One region of the Streptomyces sp. NPDC101219 genome, then DNA from elsewhere that is predicted to be linked to it. Evidence: riboswitches for the same ligand, from Rfam matches in the RefSeq annotation. Region 1 holds a riboswitch; each other region holds the start of a gene.

The links. Region 1 has a riboswitch for cyclic di-AMP ahead of ACIRPP_RS10960 (peptidoglycan DD-metalloendopeptidase family protein). Riboswitches for the same ligand answer to the same signal wherever they lie in the genome.
Region 2: it holds a riboswitch for cyclic di-AMP, as region 1 does, so the genes downstream of both, ACIRPP_RS30685 (M23 family metallopeptidase) here and ACIRPP_RS10960 (peptidoglycan DD-metalloendopeptidase family protein) in region 1, are expected to answer to the same signal.
Region 3: it holds a riboswitch for cyclic di-AMP, as region 1 does, so the genes downstream of both, ACIRPP_RS19080 (M23 family metallopeptidase) here and ACIRPP_RS10960 (peptidoglycan DD-metalloendopeptidase family protein) in region 1, are expected to answer to the same signal.

What each region holds. Positions count from the first base shown of each region.
Region 1 covers NZ_JBIWOK010000004.1:507,029-514,102, reverse strand. Annotated here, with positions in the region: gene ACIRPP_RS10980 (aspartate aminotransferase family protein) at 1-252, shown strand, start outside; gene ACIRPP_RS10975 (helix-turn-helix domain-containing protein) at 352-975, shown strand; gene ACIRPP_RS10970 (DUF6126 family protein) at 972-1,094, shown strand; gene ACIRPP_RS10965 (tyrosine-protein phosphatase) at 1,137-1,934, opposite strand; cyclic di-AMP (ydaO/yuaA leader) riboswitch at 2,337-2,503, shown strand; gene ACIRPP_RS10960 (peptidoglycan DD-metalloendopeptidase family protein) at 2,508-3,452, shown strand; gene ACIRPP_RS10955 (SGNH/GDSL hydrolase family protein) at 3,654-4,442, shown strand; gene ACIRPP_RS10950 (TetR family transcriptional regulator C-terminal domain-containing protein) at 4,613-5,233, opposite strand; gene ACIRPP_RS10945 (MBL fold metallo-hydrolase) at 5,444-6,712, shown strand.
Region 2 covers NZ_JBIWOK010000024.1:2,206-9,279, forward strand. Annotated here, with positions in the region: gene ACIRPP_RS30670 (DNA topoisomerase (ATP-hydrolyzing) subunit A) at 1-349, opposite strand, end outside; gene ACIRPP_RS30675 (M16 family metallopeptidase) at 1,186-2,559, shown strand; gene ACIRPP_RS30680 (M16 family metallopeptidase) at 2,556-3,944, shown strand; cyclic di-AMP (ydaO/yuaA leader) riboswitch at 4,146-4,307, shown strand; gene ACIRPP_RS30685 (M23 family metallopeptidase) at 4,320-5,093, shown strand; gene ACIRPP_RS30690 (GntR family transcriptional regulator) at 5,297-5,992, shown strand; gene ACIRPP_RS30695 (HPr family phosphocarrier protein) at 6,150-6,431, opposite strand; gene ACIRPP_RS30700 (GNAT family N-acetyltransferase) at 6,609-7,074, shown strand, end outside.
Region 3 covers NZ_JBIWOK010000008.1:394,815-401,888, forward strand. Annotated here, with positions in the region: gene ACIRPP_RS19060 (HAMP domain-containing sensor histidine kinase) at 1-863, shown strand, start outside; gene ACIRPP_RS19065 (response regulator transcription factor) at 868-1,533, shown strand; gene ACIRPP_RS19070 (dihydrofolate reductase family protein) at 1,660-2,793, shown strand; tRNA gene ACIRPP_RS19075 (tRNA-Met) at 2,905-2,978, shown strand; cyclic di-AMP (ydaO/yuaA leader) riboswitch at 3,380-3,537, shown strand; gene ACIRPP_RS19080 (M23 family metallopeptidase) at 3,550-4,575, shown strand; gene ACIRPP_RS19085 (PrsW family intramembrane metalloprotease) at 4,641-6,122, opposite strand; gene trmB (tRNA (guanosine(46)-N7)-methyltransferase TrmB) at 6,174-7,028, opposite strand.

The sequences.
Region 1 (7,074 bases):
CAGGCCGCCCGCAAGGGTCTGTTCGCGCAGATGGTGGTCGTGCCGCTGCTCCAGCGGCACCGGATCCTCACCCAGGTGTCCGGTGATCACATGGAGGTGATCAAATTGATCCCGCCGCTGATCATCGGCGAGCCGGAGGTGGACCGTTTCGTGGACGCCTTCACCGCGGTGATGGACGACGCCCACCAGGGCGGCGGCCTGGTGTGGGACTTCGGCAGGACGCTGGTGAAGCAGGCGATCGCCAACCGCTGACCGGCCGGCCCGTGTCCTGCCGCCGGCAGCAGGACGCCTCCTTTTGCCTGTGAGGCAAAAAATTTGCCCGCCGGACAAATCAGGGGGCTAGATAGGGGCATGAGCTCCCCCGAGACAGAGCCGTCGGGCGCCCGGCCCGACGCACTGGGTCTGGTCGCGCCGCAGCTGCGGGCACTGCGGCGCAGGGCCTCCCTCACCCTGGAGGCCGCGGCCCGCGACGCGGGCCTGTCGCCCGCCCACCTCTCGCGTCTGGAGACCGGGCAGCGGCAGCCCTCGCTGCCCATGCTGCTGTCCCTCGCCCGCGTCTACGGTACGACGGTCGCCGAACTCCTCGGCGAGGCGGCCCCCGAGCGGGATGCGGTGGTGCGCGCCGCCGGGATGGAACCCACGACGGCCGGCGGCTGGACCTACTGGCAGGCGGGCGCGCCCGGGCGCGGCATGCAGGCCCTGCGGGTCCACGTCCCGCACGGTTCGCAGGGCGACATCGTGCGCGTCCACCCCGGCGAGGAGTGGCTGTACGTCCTGCGGGGCCGGCTGCTGCTCCGGCTCGGCGAGACGCTGCACCGGCTCGGCCCGGGCGACAGCGCCCACTTCGACTCGCTCACCCCGCACCGGATCGCCGCGCAGGACCCCGACGGAGTCGAGCTCCTGTTCGTGCATACCCTGCTGCAGAGCCCCTCGGCCGCGCTCTGCCTCGGCCCCGCCCACGGAGATGCCTCGTGAGAAACATGGAAGAGAAGTTCCCGCGCGCCCTGTGGGTGCGCCTGTTCGTCTACGTCGTGGCGGGTCACGTCGTGGCGGGCTTCATCTATCTGCTGTTCACGGTCGGCGCGAAGCAGTAGCGGGCCGGGTGCGGCCGTGCCCCCGGCCCGCTCGGCCGGGGGTCAGTCCAGCAGGCGCGTGCGCAGCCGTTCCCGGGTCCCGGGTGCGAGGGTGAGGCCCTGCTCCAGGTAGGCGTCGACGCCGCCCCACGTCTCCTCGATGGTCTCCAGCGCTGCCTGAAGGTACTCGGCGCGGGCGTCGAACAGCGGGTTCAGCAGCTCCATGACCTCGGGGGAGTAGGCCGAGTCGGAGCTTCCGTTGCGGTGCACCTTGTAGCGGCGGTGCCGCTCGTTGGACTTCAGGTAGTCCTCGAAGATCGCGTCGCGCTCCACGCCCACCGCCAGCAGCGTCACCGCCACCGACAGGCCCGCGCGGTCCTTGCCGGCCGCGCAGTGCATCAGCGCGGGCACGCTCTCCTCGGCGAGCGCGTGCAGCACCCGGGAGTGCTCGGCGGTGCGGCCCCGGATGGTCGCCCGGTAGGAGGCGATCATCCGGTCCGCGGCCTTGCCGTCGGCGAGGATCGTGCGCAGCTGCTCCAGGTCGCCGTCGCGGACCATCCGCCAGAACTCCGCCCCGTCGGCCGGGTCGCTCAGCGGCAGGTTCACGTTGCGCACGCCGGGCAGGGCGACGTCCGGGCCCTCCAGCTTCTGGTCGGCCGCGTTGCGGAAGTCGAAGACGGTGTGCAGTCCCAGGGACGACAGGAAGGCGGCGTCCTCGGCGGTCGCGTGGGCGAGGTGGCCGCTGCGGAACAGCACGCCGTGCCGCACGCGCCGGCCGTCCCGGGTCGGCAGCCCGCCCACGTCACGGAAATTGCGCACCCCGGCCAGCTCGGGTTCGGTCGACGGGATGTGCTGCGTCACGGGGGCTCCTCCCACTCGGCGTCGTCGACGCGGCTCGTCGACGGCACCCCGACGATACGACATCGCGAGCCGGGAAGAAGTCCCGATTCAGCGTTTAAGGCGTTCTGTCCGTTTCGGGGAATTCGCCATAACGTGCCCCGATAGAAAGGGAGATGGGAATGGGGTGCGTGAGCATCGTCATAGTGGTGACAACGGGTTGTCGCCATGTTCACGTAATTCCCCTGTCCCGCAAGCCTTTTCGGCATTTCACGGGACACGGAATCCACGCACGGTGACAGCAATTGTCCGAGTGGATCACGGAAAAGGGCGTTCAGGGGGAACCCCTCGCTTGTCCCTTTGCGTCTTGGTCGCTTACGTTCGCCACCGATCCGGACGGACGCCTAATCCTGCCGCCGCCCGGAGCCCGCACACTCACTGACCCGTGAACGGCAGGAGCGGGGGACCCACAGGTACGACTGCCTGTTACCGGTCTTCCGGAGAAACAGGCTCGGGGTTAAGCCGCGTCCTGCGCGGCCGGGCATCTCCAGCCCGAACCCGACAGCTCACCTCGCAGGCGCCGGAGAGGAATTCGTCATGCCCGCCAAGGGTAAGCACCGCCGTCCCAGGACCCTGCGTCTCGCCCGTTCCATCGCCGTCGCCGGTACCGGTGGCGCCGCTCTCGCCCTGCCGCTCCTCGGCGCCACCGGCGCCCACGCCGCCACCCCCCAGGCGGCTCCGGAGAAGGCCGTCCAGAGCGTGTCCGCCGGCGCCAAGGCCGACGGCAAGGACACCGCGAAGAACGGCGAGTCCCGCACCTACGTCGTGAAGTCCGGGGACTACCTGGCCAAGATCGCCGACACCGAGAACGTCGACGGCGGCTGGAAGCAGCTCTACGCCGACAACCGCGAGGCCGTCGGTGACGACCCGTCGCTCATCCACCCCGGCCTGAAGCTGTCCATCGACGGCAAGGCCGCGCCGAGCGCCCCGAAGAAGTCCTCCTCGGCCCCGTCCGCCCAGGACGCGCCGAAGAAGAAGACCGCGCCCGCCAAGCCCTCCGCAGGCAAGAGCGAGGCCCCGGTCAAGAAGACCGCCCCGCAGTCCACGGGCGCCAATCAGGCCGCCAGTGCCTCCGGTTACACCTCCCCGGTGCCCGGCGGCGGCGTCGGCACCGGCTACAAGGTGGCCGGCGGCATGTGGTCCAGCGGCTACCACACCGGTGTCGACTTCAGTGTCCCGACCGGGACCTCGCTGAAGGCCGTCGGCTCCGGCACCGTGGTCTCCGCCGGCTGGGCGGGCGCGTACGGCAACGAGGTCGTCATCAAGCTCAACGACGGCCACTACGCCCAGTACGCCCACCTGTCCTCGCTGTCCGTCTCGGCCGGCCAGGCCGTGAGCGCCGGCCAGCAGGTCGGCCTGTCCGGTTCGACCGGCAACTCGACCGGTCCGCACCTGCACTTCGAGATCCGCACCTCGCCGAACTACGGCGCGGACGTGGACCCCGTCTCCTACCTCCGCTCGAAGGGCGTCTCCATCGGCTGACCCCCGCGCCGACCTGCCTGACACGCCGCCGAAGGCCGGACCCCGATCCCGGGTCCGGCCTTCGGTGATGCGCCGCAACGGGAATCGACAGGCGGAGTGGTTTATCTCACCGCCCGTCAACCCTTTCCTACGGTCGCGTAGGTCACATCCGAAACGCCATCATGGGTGACCGTGGCAGACGATTCGAGGAAAGACAGCAGAGTGGAATTCGGGTCGTACGTGGCGGTGGGGGACAGCTTCACCGAGGGAGTCGGCGATCCCGGCCCCGACGGCGCGTTCGTCGGCTGGGCCGACCGGTTCGCCGTGCTCCTCGCCGACCGCCGGCCCGAAGGCGCCTTCCAGTACACCAACCTCGCGGTGCGCGGAAAGCTGCTCGACCAGATCGTGGCGGACCAGATCCCGCGGGCGGTGGAGCTCGCCCCGGACCTGGTGTCCATCTGCGCGGGCGGCAACGACATCATCCGGCCGGGCACCGACCCGGACGAGGTGGCCGACCGGTTCGAGCGGGCCGTCGCGGCACTCGCCGCCGCGTCCGGCACCGTGCTGATCGCCACCGGCTTCGACACCCGGGGCGTGCCCGTGCTCCGCCGGCTGCGCGGCAAGGTCGCCACGTACAACGGACATGTGCGGGCCATCGCCGACCGGTACGGCTGCCCGGTGCTCGACCTGTGGTCGCTGCGCAGCGTCCAGGATCGCAGGGCGTGGGACGCCGACCGGCTGCACCTCTCGCCCGAGGGCCACACCCGCGTGGCGCTCCGGGCGGGCCAGGCCCTCGGCCTGGAGGTCCCGGCCGACCCCGAGCAGCCCTGGCCCCCGCTCCCGGCCCGGGGCACGTTCGACGTCCGGCGGGACGACGTCCAGTGGGCCCGCGAGTACCTCGTGCCGTGGATCGGCCGACGCCTGCGCGGGGAGTCCTCCGGCGACCACGTCACGGCGAAGGGGGCGCTGTCCCCGCACGCCATCAAGGAGCGGATCGCCTCGGTGGCGTGACGCGTCGCACGAGCCCGGCGGGCCGTCCCGGACAAGGGGGTACGGCCCGCCGGGCTCGCTGCGTCCGGCGGGCCGGCACCGGTCAGCGCGAGGGATCAGGGGGCCGTCCGAGGCGGGCTCCAACGGAACGAAGGGTCACGCGAACAGGGCAACTGGTGCGGCCTCGACGGTCAGCGTGCCGAAGCCGTCAGCGCCTCCCGCTCCAGACCCAGTTCGCGGGCCAGGGCCTCGTCCACCCACACGAGCGCCCGGCTCCGCGGCACCGCCGCGCCGTACGACGTCATCTGGACCGCGAGCCCGTCGAGCAGTGCGGTCAGCCGCAGCGCCGCACCGGCCGGGTCCGGGCAGCGGAACTCGCCCGCGTCCACGCCCTCGCCGATGACCTCGGTCAGCGCGGCCTTCCACTGCCGGTCGAGGTCCCCGGCGACCTCCCGCAGCACCGGCTCGCGCAACGCCATCGACCAGCTCTCGATCCACAGCCGCCAGCCCTTGGCCGGACCGGTGGGCGCGTACCACCGCACCGCGGAACGCAGCCGGCGCAGGGCCGTCGTGCGCCGGCCCAGCAGCTTGCGCAGATGGGCCAGGTCGGCCTCGGCCGCGTGTGCGAAGGCGGCGGCGACGAGCCGTTCCTTCGTGGAGAAGTGGTAGAGGACCAGCGCATTGCTCACCCCGAGCGCCGAGGCCACGTCGGAGATCCGGACCGCCGCCGCCCCCCGTGCCTCGATCTGCTCGATGGCCGCCCGCAGCAGCTCCCCGCGCCGCTCCGCCACGCTCAACCGCACCCTCGTCACGCCCGTCACCCTAATCCGACCGCCCGGCACCGCCCAAGAGGCCCTCGACGGCGGCGGCTTCACCCGCTGCGGTGACCCGGCGGGCCGAGAGACGGCCGGTGCCGCCGCGGCGGACCCGGTCCGCACGGAAGCGCTGTCGACGTCCGCACGGAAGCGCTGTCGCACCGGCCCCACATAATGGAAAGTCCGACCGACTTTCCTGGAGGTGCCGTGGCCGGTTCCCCTTCCCGAAGCTCCGCGCTCCGCGCGCTGCGCCCCGCGGCCTTCGGTGTGGACCCCAGCGGTGAGCGCATGGCGCGCATCCGCAGATCACCGCACTTCCAGGACGGGGTGTTCCAGAATCCCGGCGGCCCCTCGCGGACCCGGCCCTCCGCTTCGGCGCGGGACCTGGCGAAGGTCTACTTCGACAAGGACCGCCGCGCCCGCCGGGCCCCCCTCGGGACCGTGCCGGTGCACGCCACCACGCTCGCCGACCTCGCCCGTCCGCCGGCCGACGGGCTGCGTCTGACCTGGATGGGCCATTCCGCCGTGCTGGCCGAGATCGACGGGCACCGGGTCCTCTTCGACCCGGTGTGGGGCGAGCGCTGCTCCCCGTTCCCCTTCGTCGGACCGAAGCGGCTGCACCCGGCACCGCTGCCGCTGGCCGCGCTCGGCCCGGTCGACGTCGTGGTGATCTCCCACGACCACTACGACCACCTGGACATGCCCACCATCAAGGCGCTGGCGGACACGGACACCCTGTTCGCCGTGCCGCTCGGCGTCGGAGGCCACCTGGAGCACTGGGGGGTCGCCCCGTCCCGGCTGCGCGAGCTGGACTGGCACGAGTCGACCGAGGTCGGCGGCCTCACCCTCACCGCCACGCCCGCCCGGCACTTCTGCGGCCGGGGCCTGCGCAACACTCAGCACACCCTCTGGGCGTCCTGGGTCGTCGCCGGGGAGCGGCACCGCGTCCACCACAGCGGCGACACCGGTTACTTCGACGGCTTCAAGGACATCGGCGCCGATCACGGGCCCTTCGACGTGACGATGATCCAGATCGGGGCCTACTCGGACTTCTGGCCGGACATCCACATGACGCCAGAGGAGGGCATGCGGGCCCACGTCGACCTTCAAGGCGGCCGGGCGGGCCACGGCCTGATGCTGCCCATCCACTGGGCCACCTTCAACCTGGCGCCCCACCCCTGGGCCGACCCGGGTGAGGGGACGGTGGCGGCGGCCCGCGCGGCCGGGGCCCGCGTCGCCCTGCCCCGGCCCGGGGAGCCCTTCGAACCCACCTCCGGCACGGTGCCCTCGCAGCCGTGGTGGCGTGGGGTGGCGCAGGCACCGGCGGGCGGCTGGCCGGTGCAGGAGGCACTCACCGGCGCCGCGATCGGCGTCGCCGGTACCGCGGCAGCCGTGGCCCAGGATGATACGGAGAGTGACAATTCCGGTGGGGTTCCCGAGGGTGCCGAGGGTGCTCGGGCCCGCCCGGCGGGCTGACGGAGGACGCGCGGACGGCGCTCGGCACGAGGCCGGGGGGCGAGGCGCTCCCCGGCCTTCGTCATGTCCACGTGATCGTGAATGACCAGGTCCGACCGTTCTCCGACCACTTCTTGACGGTGCCGTGGCGGGTTTATCGGTCTGTCGTACGAGGCCTCATACCAGAGCGGGACGTACGCCGTAGGAGTTTGTCAACTGCCCACCGCACATGATGCGGTGGCGACTACGGTGAGTGTCGGTCGGGCGACGCGTGGCCGACATCTGTTCGTCTCTCGAGCCCGGCCGGTACGACGACATCGCGACGACACCACGACGACACAGTCGGCCCGCGCACCGCGCCGCGGGGATCGCGTCAACCACAG
Region 2 (7,074 bases), on a different contig from region 1:
GGCCGTCGACCAGGGGGACCCGCATGGAGAACGGCTGCGCCATGCGCACCAGGGCGTCGTAGATCGACGCGTCGCCGTGCGGATGCAGCTTGCCCATCACCTCGCCGACCACGCGGGCACACTTCACGTACCCGCGCTCCGGCCGCAGACCCATCTCGTTCATCTGGTAGACGATGCGGCGGTGTACCGGCTTGAGTCCGTCGCGCGCGTCCGGCAGGGCGCGGGAGTAGATGACCGAGTAGGCGTACTCGAGGAAGGAGCCCTGCATCTCGTCGACGACGTCGATGTCGAGGATCTTCTCCTCGTACGGGTCGTCGGGCGGCGGGGTCTTCGTGCTGCGGCGGGCCATCGCTGCCGGCTCCTTGCTGAGCGTGGGACGGATCTGACGCGGACCATTGTGGACCGCCGCACCGACAACCGGGACCAGGACCCGGTGCGGGACGTCCGGTGCGGGCGGGGTCGTGGCGGCGCGAGCAGAGTACGCGCCCACCGGGCCGAACCGTCGCGCGGGCTCCGGCAACCCGCCCTCCGGGGACGTCCGCAGCGGGCCGCACGGGCCACCGGATCCCTCCCGGGCGGGACACCGGATCCCGTCCGCGCGGGACCCCCGGCCCCCCGCGCGCGGGACCCCCGGCCCCCCGCGCGCGGGGCGCCCGGCAGCCCTCACGCGGGACGTCCGCCCTCACGCGCGCGGGCCCGCCGGCAGCCCGCGCGGGCTGCCCGGCACCCCCACGCGGGACGTCTGGCCTCAGTGCGCGCGGTCCCGCCGTCTGCCGGTGCGAGCGCTCCCCGCCCTCCAGCCCGCTCGGACCCGCCGGCCGCCCGCGCGGGCGGCCCCGGCCCCCACGCCACCCCTCACGCGCGAGACGTCGGCCCCCACGCGCGCGCAGACCGGGCCGCCCGCGCGTGAGGGAGGGCTCCGCCGGCGGCCCCCGGAGGAGCCACACAACCCGAGGCACGCTCCCGGGCAGGCGCCCCGCCCGCCACCCCGGCCGTCGCGGGCACTCCGCCCGTCCCGGGCACCGCACGCGCGCCACCACGCGCCACCACGCGCCCCGGGTTCTCGCTGTGGGCGTAGCCCGTGGCCTCCGGGAACTTCGCCGGTCCTCCGGACGCTTGCATACAGTGGCAGGACCGGCAGAAACGGCGGGTGGGACCACCGCCTCCGCGATCGAAGGGACGTACATGCCCATGGGTCACACGGCCACAGCCCAGGCAGGCTCCGGCGGCCTGACAGCGACCGAGCACCGCCTGGCCAACGGCCTGCGCGTGGTGCTCTCCGAGGACCACCTGACCCCGGTCGCCGCGGTGTGCCTCTGGTACGACGTCGGTTCGCGCCACGAGGTCAAGGGGCGCACCGGCCTGGCTCACCTCTTCGAGCACCTGATGTTCCAGGGCTCCGCCCAGGTCAAGGGCAACGGTCACTTCGAACTGGTCCAGGGCGCGGGTGGCTCGCTCAACGGCACCACCAGCTTCGAGCGCACCAACTACTTCGAGACCATGCCCGCCCACCAGCTGGAGCTCGCCCTCTGGCTGGAGGCCGACCGCATGGGCTCCCTGCTGGCCGCCCTGGACGAGGAGTCCATGGAGAACCAGCGCGACGTCGTCAAGAACGAGCGCCGCCAGCGCTACGACAACGTGCCCTACGGCACGGCGTTCGAGAAGCTGACCGCCCTCGCCTACCCGGAGGGCCACCCCTACCACCACACGCCCATCGGCTCGATGGCGGACCTGGACGCGGCGACCCTGGAGGACGCCCGCCAGTTCTTCCGCACCTACTACGCGCCCAACAACGCCGTGCTCTCCGTCGTCGGCGACATCGACCCCGAGCAGACGCTCGCCTGGATCGAGAAGTACTTCGGCTCCATCCCGTCCCACGACGGCAAGCCCGAGCCGCGCGACGGCTCGCTGCCGGACGTGATCGGCGAGGAGCTGCGCGAGGTCCTCGTGGAGGAGGTGCCCGCGCGGGCGCTGATGGCCGCCTACCGGCTGCCCGAGGACGGCACCCGCGCGTGCGACGCGGTGGACCTGGCGCTCACCGTCCTCGGCGGAGGGGAGTCGTCGCGGATCTACAACCGTCTCGTGCGGCGGGACCGCACCGCCGTCGCGGCCGGGTTCGGTCTGCTGCGGCTCGCCGGGGCGCCCTCCCTGGGCTGGCTGGACGTCAAGGCGTCCGGCGACGTCGAGGTGCCGGTGATCGAGGCCGCCATCGACGAGGAGCTCGCCCGGTTCGCCGAGGAGGGCCCCACGGCCGAGGAGTTGGAACGCGCCCAGGCCCAGCTGGAGCGCGAGTGGCTGGACCGGCTCGGAACGGTGGCGGGCCGCGCCGACGAACTGTGCCGGTACGCCGTCCTGTTCGGCGACCCGCAGCTCGCCCTGACCGCGGTGAGCCGGGTCCTCGACGTGACGGCCGAGGAGGTCCAGGAGGTCGCCAAGGCCCGCCTGCGCCCCGACAACCGCGCGGTGCTCGTCTACGAGCCCCTCGCCGCCGGGGACGAGGCACCCGCCCAGGCCGCCGCGGCCGCCGGCACCGACGAGAACGAGGAGGCGGCGAAGTGACCGAGCTCGCCACGATGGACTTCCACCCCCGGCCGCAGGCGGGTGACGCCAAGCCCTGGGCCTTCCCGGCCCCCGAGCGGGGCACGCTCGACAACGGCCTGACCGTCCTGCGCTGCCACCGCCCCGGCCAGCAGGTCGTCGCCGTCGAGGTGGTCCTCGACGCGCCCCTCGACGCGGAACCGGCCGGCCTCGACGGCGTCGCCACGATCATGGCGCGGGCCTTCTCCGAGGGCACCGACAAGCACTCCGCCGAGGAGTTCGCCGCCGAACTCGAGCGCTGCGGCGCCACCCTGGACGCCTTCGCCGACCACCCCGGCGTCCGCCTCACCCTGGAGGTGCCGGCCTCGCGGCTGGCCAAGGGCCTGGGCCTGCTCGCCGACGCCCTGAGGGCACCCGCCTTCGCCGACAGCGAGATCGAGCGTCTGGTCCGCAACCGCCTCGACGAGATCCCGCACGAGCTGGCCAACCCCTCCCGCCGGGCGGCCAAGGAGCTATCCAAGGAGCTGTTCCCCGCCGACGCGCGCATGTCGCGCCCCCGGCAGGGCACCGAGGAGACCGTCGCGAGCATCGACTCGGCGGCCGTGCGCGCCTTCTACGAGAAGCACGTGCGTCCCGCCACGGCCACCGTCGTGGTCGTCGGCGACCTGACCGGCGTCGACCTCCCGGCGCTGCTCGGGGACACGCTCGGCGCGTGGACCGGCTCGCCGGGACAGCCCCGGCCGGTGCCGCCCGTGATCGCCGACGACACCGGCCGGGTCGTGATCGTGGACCGTCCGGGAGCCGTCCAGACGCAGCTGCTCATCGGCCGCGTCGGCGCCGACCGGCACGACCGGGTGTGGCCCGCGCAGGTGCTCGGCACGTACTGCCTCGGCGGCACCCTCACCTCCCGCCTGGACCGCGTCCTGCGCGAGGAGAAGGGCTACACCTACGGCGTCCGCTCCTTCGGCCAGGTCCTCCGGTCCGCGCCGGACGGCACGGGCGCGGCCATGCTCGCCATCAGCGGCTCCGTGGACACCCCGAACACCGGGCCCGCGCTGCAGGACCTGTGGAACGTGCTGCGCACCCTCGCCGCCGACGGGCTGACCGACGACGAGCGGGACGTCGCCGTGCAGAACCTGGTGGGCGTCGCACCCCTGAAGTACGAGACGGCGGCGGCGGTCGCGAGCACCCTCGCCGACCAGGTGGAGCAGCACCTGCCCGACGACTACCAGGCCGAGTTGTACCGCCGGCTGGCCGCGACCGGCACCGTGGAGGCCACCGCGGCGGTGGTGAACGCCTTCCCGGTCGACCGGCTGGTGACCGTCCTGGTCGGTGACGCCGCGCAGATCAAGGCGCCCGTGGAGGCGCTCGGGATCGGCGAAGTGACCGTGGTGGCGGCCGAGTAGACCGCCGCGGCGGCACTCCCGCGTGGGGGCCCTGGTGACGAGAACGTCACCAGGGCCCTCTTATGCCCGAATTGAGGCGGAGGCTGCCTGTCTGCCCTGTGGCATGCGCTACAAAAACCGGGATCCGTTTGGGGATTGACCCGCCTCCCGCATAGCTTCGTGCGGGCTGTTCGTCAGGCAGTGCGCCGCGTCCGCGGCACCGGACAGTCATCGCCGAGTCCCCGTACGGCGCGAGCCAGGGGAGCCGGGGACCCACCGTCCCTGGGGTGAATCGGGCGCCCGCGCGTGTCGCGAGGGGGTCCGTAGGAGACCTTCCTGCTCCGAACCCGTCAGCTAACCCGGTAGGCGAGAGGGAAGGAAAGGACCAGCCTGTACATGGCGTTCACCCGCGCCACCGGCAAGCACCGCCGCCCCGGCCGCATCCACCGCGGCACCGCTCGTGCGGCGGGCGTCGCGGCCCTGACCGGCAGCGGCGTCGTCGGCTCCCTCGCGGCACCCGCGCTGGCCGCCGAACCCGCCGCGGCCCAGACCGGTATCACCCCCGTCATCACCCTCGGCGACACCGTCGCCGACCGGATCGACGCCCAGGCGGCCGCCCAGCACGAGGCCGCCCGTGAGGCCGCCGAGGCCGAGGCCCGCAAGGCGGCCGAGGAGGCCGCGCGCGAGAAGGCCGCCAAGGAGGCCAAGAAGGCCCGCGCCGAGAAGGAGCGCGCCGCCCGCGAGGCCGAGCGGGAGCGGCTCAACGCCTTCGTCTCGCCGATCCCGGGCTCCTACGTGTCCACCGGCTACAAGACCGGCGGCGCCGTCTGGTCCTCCGGCAGCCACACCGGTGTCGACTTCCACGCCGCGAACGGCACGCCCGTCCAGTCCGTCGGCGCCGGCACGGTCGTCGAGGCCGGCTGGGGCGGCGCCTACGGCAACCAGGTCGTCATCAAGATGCACGACGGCACGTACACCCAGTACGGCCACCTGTCGTCCGTCAATGTCTCGGCCGGCCAGCAGGTCGCCCCGGGCCAGCAGATCGGCCTCTCCGGCTCGACCGGCAACGTCACCGGCGCGCACCTGCACTTCGAGGCCCGCACGAGCGCCGACTACGGCTCGGACCTCGACCCGGTCGCCTACCTCCGCGCGCACGGCGTCTCCCTCTGACGGGTGCGCGGGCAGGCCCCGCGCCCACCCGGAACACCGCACGGCCCCGGCTCCCCGAGCCGGGGCTTTCGCGTTCCTCCGAATGTTGTCCAAAAAACAGGCATGAATGGTCCCTCGGCATCAATCAATCCGGTGAATTGCAATAGAGTCACGGAACGGACGCCTGACGACGGCGTTGCACGGGAAATAGCCGGAGGTCGCCCATGCGTGTTCCCGCACATTCACTGTGCGCCGCCGTCCGGGACGACATCGTCGCGGGAGTCCACGCGCGCGGAAGCCGGCTCACCGAGGAACTCCTGGCGCGCCGCTACGGCGTGTCCCGGGTCCCGGTGCGCGAGGCGCTGCGGACGCTGGAGGCGGAGGGGTTCGTGGTGACCCGGCGGCACGCGGGCGCGTGCGTCGCCGAGCCCACCGAGCGGGAGGCCGCGGACCTGCTGGAGATGCGTCTGCTGCTCGAACCCCTCGGTGCCGCCCGCGCGGCCCAGCGCCGTACCGACGCCCACCTCAAGGTGCTGCGCGGCCTCGTCCGCCTGGGCCAGGAGCGGGCCCGCCAGGGGAGCAGCGACGACCTGCGCTCCCTCGACGGCTGGTTCCACGAGACGCTGGCCCAGGCCGCGGCGAGCCACGCCCTGGCCTCGACCCTGACCGGGCTGCGCCACAAGATCGCCTGGATGTACGCCGTGGCGGAACCGGCCGACCCGGCCCCGACCTGGACGGAGCACGGCCTGATCGTGGACGCCGTGGCCCGCGGCGACGGGGAGCGGGCCCGGGCGGCCACCGCCCAGCACCTGGAACGGGCGCACGCCGCGCACCGGCTGCGTCCCGCCTCCGGCGCCGGACCCGCGGAGCGTGTGAGGACCTCGAAACATTCCGTCAACACACCGGGCGTACGGAATTAATACGGGCGCGGTATACAAAGAGGCGCGTAATTCGGGGGGTCCCTTTTCCTGCCCGGAAAAGGGAATGCGAAAGGCCCGCCCGGAGAACCGGGCGGGCCTTTGTGCCGATGCGGTGCGCGTCGGACGGGTGACGGTCACCGTGAAACGGGTCCGGGTGTCAGACCGTTTCGGGCAGTTCCTCGAGGCCCTCGGCGACCAGCTTGGCGAGCCGGTCCAGTGCGGCGTCCGCGCCCTCGGCGTCGGACGCGAGCACGATCTCCTCGCCGCCCTGGGCACCCAGGCCCAGGACGGCCAGCATGGAGGCCGCGTTGACGGGGTCGCCCCCGGCCTTGGCGATCGTCACCGGGACGCCTGCGGCCGTGGCGGCTCGGACGAAGATGGAGGCGGGGCGGGCGTGGAGACCCTCGGCCCAGCCGACGTTGACGCGGCGCTCAGCCATGTGATGCTGCCCTTCGCTGCTCAGGGTTGTCTAGACCAGTTTCCCATATGGTGAAGCATGCCGGCGCGGCACCTGCTCCCGCTCCGGGCACAGGGCCGGACCGCGGCCTCGGCCCTGCCCTGCGCACCCATAGCCTGCCTCGCGCCGTCGCCGGAAGCGAGCCGTACGCTGGGGCCCATGCAGACCTCCTCGGACCGGCACGAGTACCCCGCTCACTGGGAGGCCGACGTGGTGCTGCGCGACGGCGGCACCGCCCGCGTCCGCCCCATCACCGTCGATGACGCGGAGCGCCTGGTCAGCTTCTACGAGCAGGTGTCGGACGAGTCGAAGTACTACCGCTTCTTCGCGCCCTACCCGCGCCTGTCCGCGAAGGACGTCCACCGCTTCACGCACCACGACTTCGTGGACCGGGTGGGACTCGCGGCCACCGTCGGCGGCGAGTTCATCGCCACCGTACGCTACGACCGGATCGGCGCCGACGGGACGCCCGCATCCGCCCCGGCCGACGAGGCCGAGGTCGCCTTCCTCGTCCAGGACGCCCATCAGGGCCGTGGCGTGGCCTCCGCCCTCCTCGAGCACATCGGTGCGGTCGCGCGGGAGCGCGGCATCCGCCGGTTCGCCGCCGAGGTGCTGCCCGCCAACA
Region 3 (7,074 bases), on a different contig from region 1:
TGGCCGCCATGCTCGGTGCCAACGCCCTGCTGCTGCGGGTCGGCCTCGCCCCGCTGGACCGCCTCACCCGTGCCATGACCACCACCGACCTGCTCCGCCCCGGGCGCCGCCCCGAGGTCTCCGGGGGCGGGGAGATCGCCGAACTGATCAGCACGTACAACACGATGCTGGACCGGCTGGAGGACGAGCGCGCCACGAGCAGCGCCCGCGCCCTGTCCGCGCAGGAGGGCGAACGCCGCCGCATCGCCCAGGAGCTGCACGACGAGGTCGGGCAGAGCCTCACCGCCGTGCTGCTGCAGCTGAAGCGGGTCACCGACCACGCCCCCGAGGATCTGCAGGAGGAACTGCGCCTGGTGCAGGAGACCACGCGCAGCAGCCTGGACGAGATCCGGCGCATCGCCCGCCGCCTGCGCCCCGGGGTGCTGGACGAGCTGGGCCTGGTCAGCGCCCTGAAGTCGCTCGCCACCGAGTTCGGCGGGGAGGGCCTGAGCGTGCAGCACTGGCTCGACCCGGACCTGCCCGAGCTGGGCCCGGAGGCTGAACTGGTCCTGTACCGGGTCGCCCAGGAAGGACTGACCAACGTGGTCCGCCACGCGCGCGCCCGGCGCGCCGGGATCGCCCTGCGGCGCATCCCCGGAGGCGTCGAGCTGTGGGTCCGCGACGACGGCCGCGGCATCGTCGACGCGGCCGAGGGAGCGGGCATCCGCGGGATGCGCGAACGCGCCCTGCTGATCGGCGCCGACCTCGACGTGGGCCCGGCATCCGGCGGCGGCACCGAAGTACGCCTGACCGTCCCCGTCCCCGTACGGGGACCCGCACCGACGTGGACCCCCGTGATCGACGCCCCCGACCGGAAACACTGAACCCATGACCGACGAGGCCCCCGCCCCCACCCGCATTCTCCTCGCCGACGACCACGCGCTGGTCCGCCGAGGGGTACGTCTCATTCTCGACGGCGAACCCGACCTGACCGTCGTCGCCGAGGCCGACGACGGCGCCGAAGCCGTCGAGCAGGCCCGCGCCCACCGGCCCGACCTGGCCATCCTCGACATCGCCATGCCCCGGCTGACCGGCCTCCAGGCGGCCCGCGAGCTCGCCCGCGTGGTGCCGGAGACGCGGATACTCATCCTGACCATGTACGACAACGAGCAGTTCTTCTTCGAGGCACTCGGGGCCGGCGCGTCCGGATACGTACTCAAGTCCGTGGCCGACCGCGACCTCGTCGAGGCGTGCCGGGCCACCATGCGGGGCGAGCCGTTCCTCTACCCGGGCGCGGTCAACGCCCTCATCCGCAACTACCTGGACCTCACCCGGGACAGCGGGCACGTGCCGGCCAAAGCGATCACGGACCGGGAGGAGGAGATCCTGAAGCTGGTCGCCGAGGGACACACCTCCCAGCAGATCGCCGACCTGCTCACGATCAGCCCCAAGACCGTGGAGCGGCACCGGGCGAACCTGCTGTCCAAACTGGGCCTCAAAGACCGCCTGGAACTCACCCGGTACGCGATCCGGGTCGGACTGATCGAGCCCTGACGCCGGCCCGGGACGCCGTCGGGCGGACGGTGACCGGTGGCCGGTGCCGTCCGCGCGGTTGCCAGACTGGCCCCGAGCCGCACCGTCCCGGCCCCGGCCGACCCGCCCCCGTCCTGGAGTACGCCGATGCCCCACCCGTACGTCCTGCTGTCCGCCGCCGTCTCCCTCGACGGCTACCTGGACGACACCGGCCCCGAACGGCTGCTGCTGTCCAGCCCGGCCGACTTCGACCGGGTCGACGAGGTACGGGCCTCGGTGGACGCGGTGCTCGTCGGAGCCGGCACCCTGCGCGCCGACAACCCACGGCTGCTGGTCAACTCGCCCGAGCGGCGCGCCGCCCGGGTCGCCGAGGGCAGGCCGGAGTACCCGCTGAAGGTCACCGTCAGTGGCTCCGGCGACCTGGACCCGGCCGCCCGCTTCTGGCACACGGGCGGCGACAAGCTCCTGTACACGACGGACCGGGGCGCCGAGCGCGCCCGCGCCCTCGGACCGGCCACCGACATCGTCCCGCTCGGCGCGGAGCTGGACTGGCGGCGCCTGCTGGAGCACCTGCACGACGTCCGCGGGGTGCGCCGGCTCATGGTGGAGGGCGGCGGCCTGATCCACACCCAGCTCGTCACCCAGGGCCTCGCCGACGAACTCCAGCTGGTCGTGGCGCCGTTGTTCGTGGGCGACCCCGACGCGCCCCGCCTGTTCGGCCCCGGTTCCTACCAGGCCGGCCGGCTGCGGCTGCTGGAGACCCGGCAGATCGGCGACGTCGTCCTGATGCGCTACGAGCCCACCGCGCCCGGGACCGGCGCGACGGTCACCGCCGCCGACCGCCACTGGCTCGCCCTCGCCTGCGACCTGGCGTCCCGGTGCACGCCCTCGCGGACGGCGTTCAGCGTGGGCGCGGTGGTGGTCGCGGCCGACGGCACGGAACTGGCGCGCGGTCACTCCCGGGAGGGCGGCGACCCGGTGGCGCACGCGGAGGAGGTCGCGCTCGCCGGGACCGACCCCACGGACCCCCGGCTCGCCACCGCCACGGTGTACTCCAGCCTGGAGCCCTGCGCCCGCCGCGCGTCCCGGCCCGCCTCCTGCTCCCGGCTCCTGCTGGACGCGGGGGTGCGGCGAGTGGTCACGGCGTGGCGGGAGCCCGACACCTTCGTCACGGACGCCGACGGCAGCGGGCTGCTGACGGCCGCGGGCGCCACCGTGGTCGTCGTGCCGGAGCTGGAGGACCGCGCCAAGGCGCCGAACGCCCATCTGACGGGAGGGTGAGCACGGCCTCCACTCCGCCCGTCGGCCGCGCGAGCAGCACCGTTGAAAAGGGGCCCGGGGAAAAGCGTGCGCGAAGCGCTCCCCGGATGCCGTACACTGGAATCACAACGACGCGGGGTGGAGCAGCTCGGTAGCTCGCTGGGCTCATAACCCAGAGGTCGCAGGTTCAAATCCTGTCCCCGCTACTGAAGGCCGAGGGCCGGAATCCGAAACAGGATTCCGGCCCTCGGTGCGTTCCGTCCCGTCCGTCCCGTCCGTCCCGTCCGGCGCGCCGGAGTGCCGGAGAGTTCCTCCCAGGCTTCCCCCCTTCCTCCCCGCCTCACGCCGGCGCGCGCCCCTTCCTTCGCTCACCCTCCGTGGTCACCCACCGTGTCCGCGCCGTCCCGCAGGGATAACAATTGACGCTCCGTCAGAAAACGGGCCTCATTCGAGGTGGAGTCAACTCGCCCGTTTTCGCCTGCTCGTGGCGGGTAAGTCCGTACGGGATTCGTTAACGATCAAGAGGAACCGCTTGGAATCAGGCCCCCACGTCTATTAACGTTCGATAACGCAGCGCGGTCGTCCCAGCCGTCACACGAGTCGGCTCCGTGCGCACGCGCCGAATCCCGCAAGGGAACCGGGGAACCACCAACTTGGGGTGAATCGCGTGGATGCCCCCGTGGAGACACGGGCGGTATACGCGCGTAGGAGACCTTCCTGCTCCGAACCCGTCAGCTAACCCGGTAGGCGGAGAAGGAAGGAAAGGAGTACGCCCACGTGGCGTCGAACCGGCCTGCCCCCGAGGCCCCTCTCATGCCGAGCCAGCGCGACGGCGACACCTTCGTCTACGGCGGCGTCCGCGCCGACGAGGGCCCCTTCGAGGAGTGGAACCCCACCGCGGAGTCCGTCCGCCCGGTGCGCGGCCGGCATCGCGTCAGCAAGCAGCGCGGCGGAGGACTCGCCCGCAGCTCCACCGTCCTGGGTGTCGGCGTCATAGCCGCCGTCGGCGCCGGCGGCATGGCCAGCGCCCAGACCGGCAAGCCGCCGGTCTCCATCTCCATGCCCGACCTCCCCAACGTGGGTTCCCTCATCTCCGACGAGGAAACGCCCGAGGGCTCCGCCACCCCGCTCAGCAGCATCGGCACCGCCGGCGCCGAAGCCGAGCAGGGCAACGCCGGCGAGGCACTGCGCAGCCGGATCATGGCGCAGGTCGAGCAGCAGCAGGACCAGGCCGAGAGCAAGGCCGCCGCCGCTGCCGTCGCCGCCGCCGAGAAGGAGGCCGCTCAGGCCGCCGCCAAGGCCGAGAAGGAGGCCAAGGCCAAGGCCGCGGAAGCGAAGCGAAAGGCCGAGGAGGAGGCGAAGAAGAAGGCCGAGGCCGAGCGCCTCGCCAAGCTGGCCACCCAGTACGCGCTGCCGACCTCCTCCTACACGCTCACCTCGACCTTCGGTCAGGCCGGCGCCTACTGGTCCTCCGGCCAGCACACCGGCCTCGACTTCGCCGCCCCCAGCGGCACGCTGATCAAGGCCGTCCACACCGGCACCATCACCTCCGCCGGCTGGGACGGCTCCTACGGCTACAAGACGGTGCTGACCCTCGACGACGGCACCGAGATCTGGTACGCCCACCAGTCCTCGATCAGCGTCAGCGTCGGCCAGAAGGTCACCACCGGCGAGGTCATCGGCCGGGTGGGCTCCACCGGCAACTCCACCGGCGCCCACCTGCACCTGGAGGTCCACACCTCGGGCTCCGCCTCCGGCATCGACCCCCTGACCTGGCTGCGCAGCAAGGGCCTCAACCCGTAACGGACCCCGTTCCGGACCCTCCACCGGCAGTCCCGACGGCGCCCCCAGGGCGTCCGGGCTGCCGGTCAGGTGTTTCCGGGGCCGTTCGAGCCGGGCCACCCGGGCGCGGACGCGGGATGCGGCCCGGCGGGGTGCGTCGGCAGTACGTAGGGGTGGCCGTAGCCGTAGCCGCCTCCGTAGCCGTACCCGCCTCCGTAGCCGTAGCCCCCTCCGTAGCCGTAGCCGTAGCCATAGCCATAGCCATAGCCGTGGGCCGGAGCGTGGCCGTGGGGGCCGGGCGGCGGGCCTGTCACGCGGAAGACCGGCGCGGTGATCCGGGCCGCGTGCTCCAGTGCCGGGCGGGCCCTGCCCCGCCGTCGCCACAGCTCCCCGAGCAGGGCGCCCTCACGGGCGACGAAGTCCGCCGGTGCGCGCCCCGCGCCGCCCCGGTGCCGCAGGAAGGCCAGGGACGTCGCGAACGCCTCGTACCGCGCCACCTCCCGGGCCGCGGCCCGGCCGCCGTGCCGCCGGGCGTACTGCCGGGCGAGGCGCCGGGCCCGCATCGAGCCGAGCACGAACGGCTCCACCGGGGTCAGCCACCCGGCGGCCACATAGGCCGGCAGCTCCGTGCGCACGGTGCGCAGTTCCCGCTGCCGGGTCCACACCACCAGCCACGTCAGCACCCCGAACAGCGGCACCATGAACACCGCGTAGACCGCGAAGAAGCCGTACTCGCCGAGGTTCGAGGAGCCGTTCCACAGCGCGTGCAGGCCCATCGCCAGCGCCAGCCCGGTCAGCGGGAGCAGCACGCGCCGCACCCGGCGGCCCTCGCCGGACAGGGCGGCGAGGCCGAAGCCGATGCCGGTGAGCACGGTGAACAGGGGGTGCGCGAACGGCGACATCACGGCGCGGACGAAGAAGGTGGCCGCGGTGAGGGACGCCAGGCCGCTGTCCCCGGTCAACTGGTCGGTGCCGAAGGCGTTGCCGAGGTAGAGGATGTTCTCGGTGAACGCGAACCCGGTGGCGGAGACCCCGGCGATCACCACGCCGTCGAGGATGCCGCCGACGTCACGTCTGCGGAAGAGGAAGACGAGGAGGACGGCGGCCGCCTTCGCGCTCTCCTCCACCACCGGGGCTATGACGGTCGCACCGAGGGTGTCCGCCCGGGCCGGGTCGGCGGTGGCGGTGGCGATCCAGCGGGTGGCGAAGCTGTTCGCGACGATCGACATCAGGGCGGCGGCGCAGGCACCCCAGGCGAACGCGAAGACGAGGTTGGTCCAGGGGCCGGGCGCCACCCGGTCCAGCCAGCGGAACGCGGCCAGCAGCAGCGGCACCGGCAGGACGGCGAGGCCCAGCCCGACGAGGAAGCCCTCCGTGCCGGTCTGCTCGCGGACCAGGGCCAGGATGACCAGGCCCGACAGGGCGAGCAGCGCGGCCGGCCCGCCGTACCGCATCCAGGGCCGCTGCCACCAGTGCGCGTGCCGCCGGGTGCCTCCCGCCGGTCCACCGGGCGGGAGCGCCGTGCCGGCGGGGGCCGGGTGGGGAGGCGGCGGGGGACTGGTGGCCACGACATCGACCCTAACGAGACGGGGGTGCCGCCCGCAGGTGCGCGGGGCGGCTCAGGCGCCGGTGGGACGCCGGTCGTCGTGCGGTACGCGGCGGAAGAGCAGGTCGTTCACGACATGACCCTTGTCCAGTCCCTGGCTCTCGAAACGGGTCAGCGGGCGGAACGCCGGCCGCGGCGCGAAACCGCCGTCCTCCCGGGTGTTCTCGAAGTCGGGGTGCGCGGTCAGCACCTCCAGCATGTGCTCGGCGTACGGCACCCAGTCGGTGGCGCAGTGCACCACCGCGGCAGGCTTGAGGCGGGTCGCGGCCAGCGAGAGGAACTCCGGCTGGATCAGGCGCCGCTTGTGGTGCCGCTTCTTCGGCCAGGGGTCGGGGAAGTAGACGCGCAGCCCGTCCAGCGAGTCGACGGTGAGCATCTCGCGCAGCAGGATGATCGCGTCCCCGTTGCCGACCCGCACGTTGTCCAGGCCCAGCTGCTCGGCGAGGCCCAGCAGATGGCCCTGGCCGGGGGTGTGCACGTCCACGGCGAGGATGTTGGTGCCGGGGTCGGCGGCGGCCATCCGGGCCGTGGCCTCGCCCATGCCGAAGCCGATCTCCAGGACGACGGGGCGGTCGTTGCCGAAGAACTCCGCGAAGTCCAGCAGGCGGCGGCCGTCGATGTCGAAGCCCCACCGGGGCCACAGGCGCTGCAGGGCGTCCGCCTGCCCGGCCGTCACGCGGCTGCGGCGCGGCTGGAAGCTGCGGATCCGCCGCTCGAAGTGCGACCCGGCGGGATCGGCCTTGGGGCCGTCCGGGAAGCGTGGTTCGCCCTTGGCGCGGGTGTGCCGGATCGACACCCCGGCGCGGTGCGGGGCGTCCTGACCGGCGGCGGGCCGGGGTGCTTCGGGGGTGTTCACGGAGTCAGACACAGTGCTGTCGAGTCTACGGCGGACCCCGCGAGGACCGGGTCACCCG